DNA from 2 places in the Nakamurella flavida genome. Region 2 is predicted to be linked to the other one. Evidence: riboswitches for the same ligand, from Rfam matches in the RefSeq annotation. Region 2 holds a riboswitch; the other holds the start of a gene.
The links. Region 2 has a riboswitch for S-adenosylmethionine ahead of J2S58_RS07705 (ABC transporter substrate-binding protein). Riboswitches for the same ligand answer to the same signal wherever they lie in the genome.
Positions count from the first base shown of each region.

Region 1 (5,638 bases), 2.5 Mb from region 2:
GCCGTCCACCCGCCGCAGGACCGCCGCGTCGACCCCGTTGCCCACCACCCCGTTCCCGTCCACCTCGGCCCTGTCGGCCACCTCGGCCACCTCGGCCCCGACGTCGTCCGCCGACCTCGGCGGTGATCTCGGGCTGGCCGGCCTCAACGACCCCGACTGCCGATCCGCCGCTCCGCCGGTGGTCCTGCTGCAGGGCACGGTGTCCACGGTCGAGTCGAACTTCGCGGCCCTGATCCCGGAGCTGCAGCGCGCCGGGCTCTGTCCGTACGCCCACTCCTTCCGGTTCGGCGGCACCGTGGCCGTGCGCGAGACCGCCGCCGAGCAGGCCGATTTCGTCCGCGCGGTGCTGGGTGCGACCGGAGCCGCGCAGGTCGATCTCGTCGGGTACTCGCAAGGTGCGCTGGTCGCCCGGACCGCCCTGCGCGAGGACGGGATCGCCGACCGGGTCAGGGTTCTCGTACTGGTCGCCGGGACGTACCACGGCACCACCGCGGCCCTGCTGGACCGGGTGCCGGCGGCGGTGTGCGCCTCCTGCGTCGACCAGCGGGCCGGCTCCACCCTGCTGCAGGCGCTGGACGCCGGCGGCGAACTGGACGGTGACGTCCGCTACGCGGCGGTGTCCAGCCGGGCGGACCAGGTCGTCACCCCGGTGGAACGACAGACCCCGGACGGTCCGGTCGACCGGGTGAGCTGGGCCCTGCTGCAGGACGAGTGCCCGACGTCCACGACCCCCCACGAGTCGATGCTGGCCGACCCGTCGGTCCGCCGGTGGATCCTCGACGCACTCGCCTCGGGCGGACGGCCGTCGGCCGACACCCTGGCCTGCTGAGCCGGGGCGAGCCGCCGGCGACTTGGGTGGGCCGACCGGGCTGCGCTATGCTGACCCATCGTGCGCCGGACGTGGCGCCCCTCGATCGTGTCCTCGGCCAGCCGGCTCGGGATCAGGGCGAGGTACAGAGTTCCCGAGACGAAACGAAGGCATATTCCGCGTGGCCAACATCAAGTCCCAGATCAAGCGCATCCGTACCAACGAGGCGGCGCGCCTGCGCAACAAGTCCGTCAAGTCCGGCCTGAAGACCGCGGTCCGTCGCGTCCGCGCGGCCGTCGAGTCCGGTGACAAGACCGTCGCCGCCACCGAGCTGGCCTCGGCCTCCCGCAGCCTGGACAAGGCCGTGTCCAAGGGCGTCATCCACGCCAACCAGGCCGCGAACCGCAAGTCCGCTCTGGCCGCTCAGGTCAACGCGCTCTGATCCCCCGCCCGGCGGTCGCGCCGGGTCGTTCGTCTCCGACCACGGCGGCACTCCTCGTGAGCGTCGCCGTTTCGTCGTGTCCGGACGAGGGTTCGTCGCGTCCGCACGAGGGCAGAGCCGGCATGATCACGCGGGCCCACCGGGCTGGCGAGCAGCGAATCGCGGGGGCGAGCCGACGGGTGCCCCGCCGCTGACCGGTCAGTCCCGGGACCGGGCCTCGACCAGATCGCGCAGCGCCTTCTCGATGGCGTAGTCGGCGTCCGCGGCCGACCCCTTGACCGCCGCGTTCAGCTCGGCCACCAGCATCAACCCGTGCACGAGACCCGCCGTCGTCCACTGCCGCGCCGCCGGGCGGGCCCGGTCGATCTTCCAGGGCGGCATGCCGAGCTCGGCGGCCAGCGACATCCCGCTGCCAGGCCGAGCCCCACTCACCTTGGCCACCGTGCGGACCCCGCCGGCCAGGGCATCGGCGACGAGCACCGGGGCGACACCGACGGCGCCCGCCCAGCGCCACGCCTCCAGGGCGGCGGGCAGGTCGCCGGCCACGACGGCATCGGCCACGGTGAACCCGCTCACCTCGGCCCGACCCCGGTGGTAGCGGCGCACCGCGCCGGCGTCGACCAGGCCACCGGTGTCCGCGACCAGCTGCCCGGCCGCCGAGGCCAGCTCACGGAGATCCGAGCCGACCGCGTCGACCAGGGCGGCGACCGCGTCGGGGGTGGTGGTGCCGCCGGCCGCACGGATCTCCGCACGGACGAAATCCAGTCGCTCCGCCGGGCGCGTCACCTTCATGCAGGTCAGGATGGTCGCCTTCGCCTTTCGCAGGGCATCGGCGAGCGGCTTGTTCCGGGCACCGCCGGAGTGGTGCACGACCAGGGTCACGCCGTCGACCGGATCGCCGACGTACTGCTGGACGGCGGCCGCGGTCTCCTTCAGGCAGTCCTGGGCGTCCCGCACGATGACCACGCGCGGCTCGGCGAACAGGCTGGGAGCGACCAGGTCGTCGAAACCGGCCGGGCTGAGCCCGGCGGCCGGGGCCTCCCGCCGTTCGACCTCCGGATCGGCCCGACGGACGGCGGCCAGCACCCGCAGCACGGCCCGATCCACCAGCAGCGTCTCGTCGCCGGACACCAGGACCAGCGGACCGGGCAGGGCGGCGGGAGCGGGCACGCGCCCATGGTGCCACTGGACCGCGCACTCGGATGGTGCCGGTTCCGAAGGTGCGGTCGGTCGGACGGTCGGCCACGCCCCGGGAGAGCCGGACCAGGGACGCCCGGGAGCCAGGAGGGAACCGGACAGCAGACCCGTCTCGCCTACCCTGGGTGGTCGAGCGACCCAGCTCCGTCTCCGTGGTGGTGCCGTCGTGCACCGCCGCAGGGACGAGGAAAGGACGAGACCACCGTGACCACAGCCCTGCCCAGCCGCCGTCCCCGCGCGACCCGACGGATCGGCGGACGGGCCACCGCCCTCGCCGGAGCGGCCCTCGTGGTGCTGGCCGCCTGCTCGTCCACCCCGGCCGCCGCCCCCTCCTCCACCTCCCCCGCCTCCTCGGCCGCCCCTTCCGCGGGGACGACCGCGGGCGCGTCCGGCTCCGCCACCGGAGCGGGAACGGCGTCCTGCGACTACGTGCCGACCGGTGACGCGGCCAAGGACGTGGGTGTCCCGGAGGCCCAGCAGCCGACCACCCCGCCCGTCACCGCCGAGCTCACCCTGCCCGGCGGCGCCCTGACCATCTCCCTGGATCGCGCCGAGACCCCGTGCACGGTGGGAAGTTTCACCTTCCTGGCCAAGGCCGGATACTTCGACGGCACCACGTGTCACCGGCTGACCAGCTCCGCCTCGCTCAAGGTCCTGCAGTGCGGCGACCCGACCGGGACCGGCCGGGGCGGGCCCGGGTACTCGTTCGCTGACGAGACCTCGCCGGACATGACCTACCCGGCCGGCACCGTCGCCATGGCCAACGCCGGGCCGGACACCAACGGTTCGCAGTTCTTCCTGGTCTACGGCGATTCGACGCTCCCGCCGAACTACACCGTCTTCGGGCAGATCACCGGCGGTGAAGCGGCCCTCGACGCCATCGCGCAGGCCGGGGCCAACGGGGGCGGGCCGGACGGGCTGCCCGCCGCCGACGCCACCATCTCCTCGGTCACCATCAGCTGACGGCGCCGCCCCCGCCGGGCGGCCGGTCTCCCCGACCGCCCGGCGGGTCGCCGATCGTCGGTTACGATCAACCGACCGCACCGCTCCGGGCGACCGGGCACGGACCCGCGGTCCGCGTCACCAGCACTCCCGGCCACACCCACAAGTGCATACGACCTCATCCAGAGGGGCAGAGGGACACGGCCCGATGAAGCCCCGGCAACCACGGCTCCCGACCATCGATCGCCCAGCGATCCGGTCGGCGGCAGCAGGTGCCACATCCGTCCCGCGACGACCGTCGCGGGGAAGATGAGCCAGAAGGGCATCACCATGACCACCTCTGCCACGCTGTCCACGTCCCCCGCGACCGACGGCGCCCCCACGATCGACCTCGGCCCCGCCGTGGCGCTCTCCTGTCGGGAGTGCGGCCACCGCGTCGATCTCGGCCCGTTCTACGCCTGCACCGAGTGCTTCGGCCCCCTCGAGGTCGCCTACCAGTTCGCCAGCAGTGGCGAGGAGCTGCGCGCGGCGATCGAGGCCGGCCCGGACAACATCTGGCGGTGGGCCCCCCTGCTGCCGGTCCCCCCGGGCATCGCCTCCACCCCGAACATCAACCCGGGCAACACCAAGCTGATCCGGGCGGACAACCTGGCCCGCGAGCTGGGCATGAAGACCCTGTGGGTCAAGGACGACAGCGGTAACCCCACGCACTCCTTCAAGGACCGTGTCGTCGCCGTGGCGCTGGCCGCCGCCCGTGAACTCGGCTTCTCGGTGCTGGCCTGCCCGTCCACCGGAAACCTGGCCAACGCAGTGGCCGCCGCGGCCGCCCGGGCCGGCATCCGCTCGGTCGTCCTGGTGCCCAGCAACCTCGAACAGCAGAAGATCCTGACCACCGCCGCGTACGGCGGCACCCTGGTCGCCGTCGACGGCAACTACGACGACATCAACCGGCTGGCCGGCCAGATCGCGGCCGAGCAGGAGGACTGGGCGTTCGTCAACGTCAACGTCCGGCCGTACTACGCCGAGGGCTCCAAGACCCTGGGCTACGAGGTGGCCGAGCAGCTGGGCTGGCGCCTGCCGAAGCAGGTCGTCATCCCCATCGCGTCCGGCGCGCAGCTGGTCAAGATCGACAAGGGGTTCACCGAGCTGGTCGAGCTGGGCCTGGTGGACGCCAGCCCGTACAAGGTCTTCGGCGCCCAGGCCACCGGCTGCTCCCCCGTGGCGGCCGCGTTCAAGGCCGGCGAGGACGTGGTGCGCCCGGTCCGGCCGGACACCATCGCCAAGTCGCTGGCCATCGGCAACCCGGCCGACGGCCCGTACGTGCTGGACGTGGTCCGCCGCACCGGCGGGGCCGTGGAGGACGTGAGCGACGACGACGTCATCGACGCGATCAAGCTGCTGGCCCGGACCGAAGGCATCTTCGCGGAGACCGCGGGCGGCGTCACCGTGGCCACCCTGCGCAAGCTGCTGGCCACCGGCGCGCTGGATCCCGACGAGGAGACGGTCATCTTCAACACCGGTGACGGCCTGAAGACCCTGGACGCGATCGCCTCCTCCGTCGGCCCCACCGCCACGATCAAGCCGACGCTGGCCGCGTTCGAGCAGGCCGGCCTGGTGTGAGCGTCACCGTCCGCATCCCGACGGTGCTGCGCACCTACACCGGCGGGCAGGCCACGGTGGACGCCGACGGCGCCACCGTGGCCGATGTGCTGGCCGATCTGGACACCCGCTTCCCGGGCATCGCCGGGCGGGTGCTGGACGAGCGCGGCGTGCTGCGGAGGTTCGTCAACGTGTACGTCGACGAGGACGACGTGCGTTTCGGTGACGGACTGCAGACGGTCGTCCCGATCGGGTCGACGGTGGCGGTCATCCCGGCGGTGGCCGGGGGCTGACGCGCCGCCGGTCCGCGGACTTCAGCGCTCCGCGGACATCGCACCCCACCGACACCAGCACTTCGCGGACACCGGCACTCAGTGGGTGTGGGCGTCCTGGTCGGCGGGAACCTCGATGCCGAACAGGGTGTGCAGGGCCTGTACGTAACCGGCACCCTCCCCCGTCCGGGCCAGCTCCTTGGCCCGCAGCGTGGGGGTGTGCAGCAGCGACTGGGTCACCCGGTGCATGGCCAGCTCGACGTCGGCGGCCACCGCGTCGTCGTACTTCCCGCGCAGTCGGGTCAGTTCCTTCTCCACGGCGGCGGTGACGTGCCGACGCAGGGCGACCACGGCCGGGTCCAGCCGGCGGACGACCTG
Region 1 covers NZ_JAUSQV010000001.1:4,186,994-4,192,631, reverse strand. The annotation lists gene J2S58_RS18535 (alpha/beta hydrolase) at 1-829, shown strand, start outside; gene rpsT (30S ribosomal protein S20) at 990-1,250, shown strand; gene holA (DNA polymerase III subunit delta) at 1,449-2,420, opposite strand; gene J2S58_RS18520 (peptidylprolyl isomerase) at 2,652-3,410, shown strand; SAM riboswitch class I at 3,565-3,705, shown strand; gene thrC (threonine synthase) at 3,720-5,009, shown strand; gene J2S58_RS18510 (MoaD/ThiS family protein) at 5,006-5,281, shown strand; gene J2S58_RS18505 (glutamyl-tRNA reductase) at 5,360-5,638, opposite strand, start outside.
Region 1: another riboswitch for S-adenosylmethionine. It lies ahead of thrC (threonine synthase); the one in region 2 lies ahead of J2S58_RS07705 (ABC transporter substrate-binding protein).

Region 2 (5,638 bases):
GCGCACCCGCCGGGGGCGCGCGCTGTTCCGGACGGCTCTGCGCGTCGCGGCCAGTGCACCGGCCCGCAAGATCGGCAGCCTGGGCGGGCGGTACTTCACCCCGCCCGCCGACGACTTCGTCCTGCCGGACGTCGTCACCGGCCGGCTCGCGTCGGCGGCCGGCTGACCGCTCCGCCGCCGGCTGACCGCTGAGCCGCCGGAGGATCAGCCGGTCGACCCCGTGCTCTGCACGCCCTGCACGATGAACCGCTGCAGGCCCAGGAACACCAGCAGCATGGGCAGGATGGAGAACAGCGCGGCGACGAACAGCTGGGACAGGTTGACCGTCTGCGCGGTGAGGAAGGTCGACACCGCGACCTGCACCGTCCAGGAGTCGGAGTCCTGCGCGATGACCAGCGGCCAGAGGAACGCGTTCCAGCTGCCGATGAAGGTGATGGTGCCGATCGCGGCGATGAACGCCGCGGAGTTGGGGACCACGATGCGGCGGAACACCCCGAAGTAGCCCAGGCCGTCGACCCGACCGGCGTCCTCCAGGTCCTGCGGGAAGTTCAGGAACCACTGGCGGAACAGGAATGTCGCCAGCGCCTGGAACAGGCCGGGGATGATCAGCCCCTGCAGGTCGGACACCCAGCCCAGGGTGGAGACCAGCACGAAGGTCGGCACGAAGGTGACCGCGGCCGGGATGAGCAGGGTGGCCAGGATGAGCCCGAAGACGACATTGGCGTACCGGTAGGGGATCCGGGCCAGCCCGTACCCGGCCAACGCCGACACCACCAGCGTGCCCAGGGTCTGCACGGTGGAGATGACCAGCGAGTTGACCATGCTGCGCAGCATGGGCACCGCCGGGTCGGCGAAGAGGGTGGAGATGTTCTCGAAGTGCAGCGTGGTCGGGAAGAAGGTCCACCCCGGCGCGGTGATGTCGCGGTTGGTCGACAGGCCGTTGCGCACCAGCAGGTAGAACGGCACGAGGAACAGCACGGCACCCGCGGACAGGGTGATCAGGCGCAGGGCCGCGCCGACCCGCTCGGCCCGGCCGCGCGGGCCCGCCCCGGGGTGTCGCGGCACCCGGGTCGCGGTCGGAGCCGGTGCGCTCGCGGGCAGGGGCGTGCTCACTGGTCCCCCCGCCGACCGAAGCCGAGGAACTTGGCCTGCAGCACGGTGACCACGGCGATGAGGGCGGCCAGGATGACCGCCCCCGCGCTGCCGTGCCCGAAGTCCTGCTGGTTGCCCAGCGCGATGTAGTACAGGTAGACCAGCGGCGGCCGGGCGTAGGGCGGATACCCGCCGCCGCCCGAGGCGCCGGCGTTCGCCAGCAGGTTGTAGAACTCGTCGAACGCCTGGAACGCGTTGATGAGCAGCAGCACCAGGATGGCCACCGAGGTGGCCCGCAACTGCGGGAAGGTGATGTACCGGAACGTCTGCCAGCCCGGTTTCGCACCGTCGACCGCGGCCGCCTCGTACAGCACGGGCGGGATCCGCTGCAGCCCGGCCAGGAAGAGGATCATGAAGAACCCGACCTGCAGCCACAGCCGCAGGGAGACGATGACCAGCCAGTACCAGGGAGGTTGGGTCACCGAGAGCCAGGCCACCGGCTCGATGCCCACGGCGCGCATCAGCGTGTTGGCCAGGCCGAAGCGCACTCCGTTGAAGATGGAGAGCTTCCAGATCAGCGCCCCCACGACGTAGGAGCACGCGGTGGGCAGGAAGTACACCGAGCGGAAGAAGGTGCGCAGCACTCCGACCCGGTTCAGCATCAGCGCGAGGCCCAGCGACACCGCCAAGGTCAGCGGCACGATGAACGCGGCGAAGACCACGAACGTCCCGAGGCTGGACAGGAACGCCGGGTCGGTCAGCATGTCCCGGTAGTTGTCCAGCCCCACGAACACGGTGGGGGTCACCGTGTTCCGCGCCTCGTAGAAGCTGAGCCAGATGCTCCAGCCCATCGGGACGTAGACGAACACCAGCAGGCCGAGGAAGAACGGGCCCACGAAGGCCCAGAACCACAGCGTGCGGTTCTGATCGCCGGCCAGGCGACGCCGCAGGCCCGGTCGCGCCGCCGCCCGGGGCTCCGGCGCCGCGGTCACCGCGGAGGCCGTGGTCGGTGCCGGCCCGCCGGGCAGGGTCACCCGGCGACCCGGTCGAGTTCGGCCTGGACCGTCTGGGCGACGGTCGCCATCTCCGCGGCCGGATCGGAGCCGTCCTTGATGATCCGGGTGACGGCATCGCTCAGGGCGGTGCCGCTGGCCGGGGTCCACAGCAGCGGGGTCTGGGCATGACCGTTCTGCTCGACCAGGGTGACCGCGTCGGCGGCCGGGCCGCTCTTGAGGCCCTCGGCCTGGTCGGCCAGGCTGGTGCGGGCCGGGATGTGGAAGCCGTAGCTCTGCGCCCAGTCGATCTGGTCCTCGGTCCGGTCCACCCAGAGGTACTTCACGAAGGCCTTGGCCGCGTCCGGGTTCGTCGACTTCGCGCTGACCGCCGACCCGTAGGCGCCGATCGGCACCGAACCGGCGCCCACGGTCGCGCTGTAGGCGGGCCAGGGCAGCACCCCGAAATCGTCACCCAGGCCCTCCTGCAGTGCCGGAAGGGTCCACAGCCCGGTCCACTGCATGGCGGTGAGCCCGTCGACGAGGGCGGACGGATCGGACCAGTCGGCGGGGGCGCCGAGCAGCAGCGAGCCGCTGGTGAACAGGCCGTGCAACCGGCCCAGGGCCTCGGCGACCAGTGGGTCGGTGAACCCGATCTGGTTGTCCGCGGTCAGGTAGTCCGCGCCGACCGACCACATCACCGGCCCGGGCAGTACCCCGGCGCCACCGTCGTTCCCGACGAACAGGCCCTTGACGTCGGCGGTGGTCAGTGCGGCCGCGGCCGCCTCGAGCTCGTCGAAGGTCGTGGGCGGCTGCAGCCCGGCCGCCTCCAGCAGGCTCTTGCGGTAGACCAGCAACTGCATGTCGATCACCTGCGGGACCCCGTACAGCTTGCCCTGCCAGGTCATCCGCTCGATGAGCGACGGGGTGAAGTCGCCCGCCGCGTCGCCGAGGATGCCGGTCAGCTCGACGACCTGACCGCTCTGGATCTGGTCGATGGACGGCCCGTTCCCCGCCTCGAAGACGTCCGGGCCGGAGTCGGTGAGCAGCGCCGCGGCGACCTTCTTGTCGTAGTCGCCGGGGGACCACTGCACCGACACGGTGGCATCGGGGTAGGCGGCGGCGTACCGCTCGACCGCCTGCTGCGTCCCGGCCTCGCCGTACTGGTGGTACCACTGCGACAGCGTGGGCTTCGTGGCCGCCCCCGTGCCCGATCCCGCGGCGGCGACGGTCGTGGCGCCCTCGCGCCCGGTGTTCGAGCCGCAGGCCGCGAGGAGGCCGGCGGCGGCGAGGCCGGACCCGGTCTGCAGGAACCGACGTCGGCTCCAGGACGAGTCCGTGGACGGGGGGGTTCGGATGGGGGCGTGGGGGAGGACCACGGGACACCTCCGGGGTGCGCGGAGCGATGTGCTTGTCCGGCGGTTGTCGGACCGGGTCGTCACCTGGAGCACCCCCACACGTCGAACGGGGTTGCCGCCCGGCAAACCAGGGTTTGACGCCGGGACTCATGACCGTTTCGGACGCTAGACCCGGTGTCGACGGGTCGCAACCCCGAGGCGGGCCGGCCGTCGACCGTCACACCCGCCTGATCCGTACCGGTCCGCCCCGGTGGGGCGGACCTCAGGACTGCAGCCGGGCTCGGGCGATCACCACGGTGGCGCCGATGTCATCGGATCGCCCCACGACTGCGGTCAGGCCCGCCGCCACGCAGGCCTGCACGGTGAGATCGGCCTGCCGGTCGCTGGTCTCGACGAGCAGATACCCCCCCGGGATCAGCCACCGGGGGGCCAGGGCGGCGACCCGGCGGTGCACGTCCACGCCGTCGGACCCGCCGTCCAGGGCGATCCGGGCCTCGTGATCCCGGGCCTCCGGCGGCATCGACGCGATCGCCCCGGTCGGCACGTAGGGGGCGTTCGCCACGATCACGTCGACCCGGCCGAGCAGGTCACGGGGCAGCGGGTCGTCGAGGTCACCGAGCAGTGCGGTACCGATCCCGGCGAGATTGCGTTCCGCGCAGGCGATCGCAGTCGGGTCCAGGTCGACGGCGAACAGGACGAGACTCTCGACCTGCCGGGCGATCCCGGCCGCGACGGCACCCGACCCGCAGCACAGATCGACCACCGCCGCACCCGGGCCCACGAGGGCGACGGCCCGCTCGACGAGGAACTCGGTGCGCCGGCGGGGGACGAAAACCCCGGCGGTGACGGCGATCCGCATCCCGCAGAAGGCGGTCCACCCCAGGATGCACTCCAGCGGTTCGCCGTCGACCCGGCGCGCCACCCACTCCGTCAGCTGCCCGTCCGAGGTCGCCTCCGCGACCAGCAGGGCGGCCTCGTCCTCGGCGAACACGCAGCCGGCCCGACGCAGGGTCGCGACGACAGCCGCGTCCACCTGCATCCCGTGATCGTCCATCACGTCCTCCTGTCGACCCCGCGGACGGGGTCGACAGGACGGTAGCCGCCGGAGGTCCGGGCGGGTGGGATCAGGCGGACAGGCGCGGGTAGTCGGTGTAGCCCTCGGCGCCGCCGCCGTAGAAGGTGTCCGGGTTCGGGTCGTTCTCCGGGTGGCCGCCGGCCCAGCGCTCGACGAGATCGGCGTTGGCGATGACCGGACGGCCGACGGCGACCACGTCGGCCAGGTCGGAGTCGATGAGGTGGTGGGCCTCCTCGCGCGTGGTCATCTCGGCGAAGCCGGTGTTCATCATCACCGGGCCCCCGAAGCGGGTGGCCAGCTCGCGGACCAGCTCGGATGCCGGGTCCTTGTGCAGGATGCTCAGGTAGGCCAGGCCCAGCGGGGCCAGGCCGTCGACGAGCGCCCCGTAGGTCGCCGTGACATCGGCGGTGTCGGTCTCCGCGACGTCCTGGATGTTGTGCGCGGGGGACAGGCGGATCCCCACGCGTCCCGCGCCGATCTCGGCGGCCACCGCCGTGGTGACCTCCAGCACGAACCGGGCGCGCTCGGCGGGGCTGCCGCCGTACCCGTCGGTGCGCTGGTTGGACGCCGGGGACAGGAACTCGTGCAGCAGGTACCCGTTGGCACCGTGCACCTCCACCCCGTCGAGGCCGGCGTCCACCGCACGCCGGGCGGCGTCCACGAACTCCTGCTTGACGGTGTCGAGCTCGGCGGTGGTCAGGGCGTGCGGCACCGGGTACGGAGCCTTGCCGGCCGGGGTGTGCACCTCGCCGTCGATGGCGATCGCGCTCGGGGCCACGATGCGATCGGTCCCGGTGACGTCGGTGTGCGACACCCGTCCGGCACTCATCACCTGCATGACGACGACGCCGCCACGCTCGTGCACGGCGTCCGCCACGCGGGCCCACCCGGCGGCCTGCTCCGGCGTGACGATGCCGGGCTGGCCCGGATACCCCCGCGATTCCGCGCTGGGGTAGGTGCCCTCGGTGACGATCAGGCCGAGGCCGGCGCGCTGGGCGTAGTAGTCGGCGACGAGCTCGCCCGGGACGCCGTCCACGCTGGAGCGCATCCGGGTCAGGGGGGCCATCGCGACCTTGTTGCGCAGCTCCAGGGAGCCGAGGGTGACGGGGGAGAACAGATCC
Region 2 covers NZ_JAUSQV010000001.1:1,712,057-1,717,694, reverse strand. The annotation lists gene J2S58_RS07720 (FAD-dependent monooxygenase) at 1-166, shown strand, start outside; gene J2S58_RS07715 (carbohydrate ABC transporter permease) at 205-1,065, opposite strand; gene J2S58_RS07710 (carbohydrate ABC transporter permease) at 1,110-2,084, opposite strand; gene J2S58_RS07705 (ABC transporter substrate-binding protein) at 2,123-3,463, opposite strand; SAM riboswitch class IV at 3,487-3,597, opposite strand; gene J2S58_RS07700 (putative protein N(5)-glutamine methyltransferase) at 3,705-4,496, opposite strand; gene J2S58_RS07695 (alkene reductase) at 4,567-5,638, opposite strand, start outside.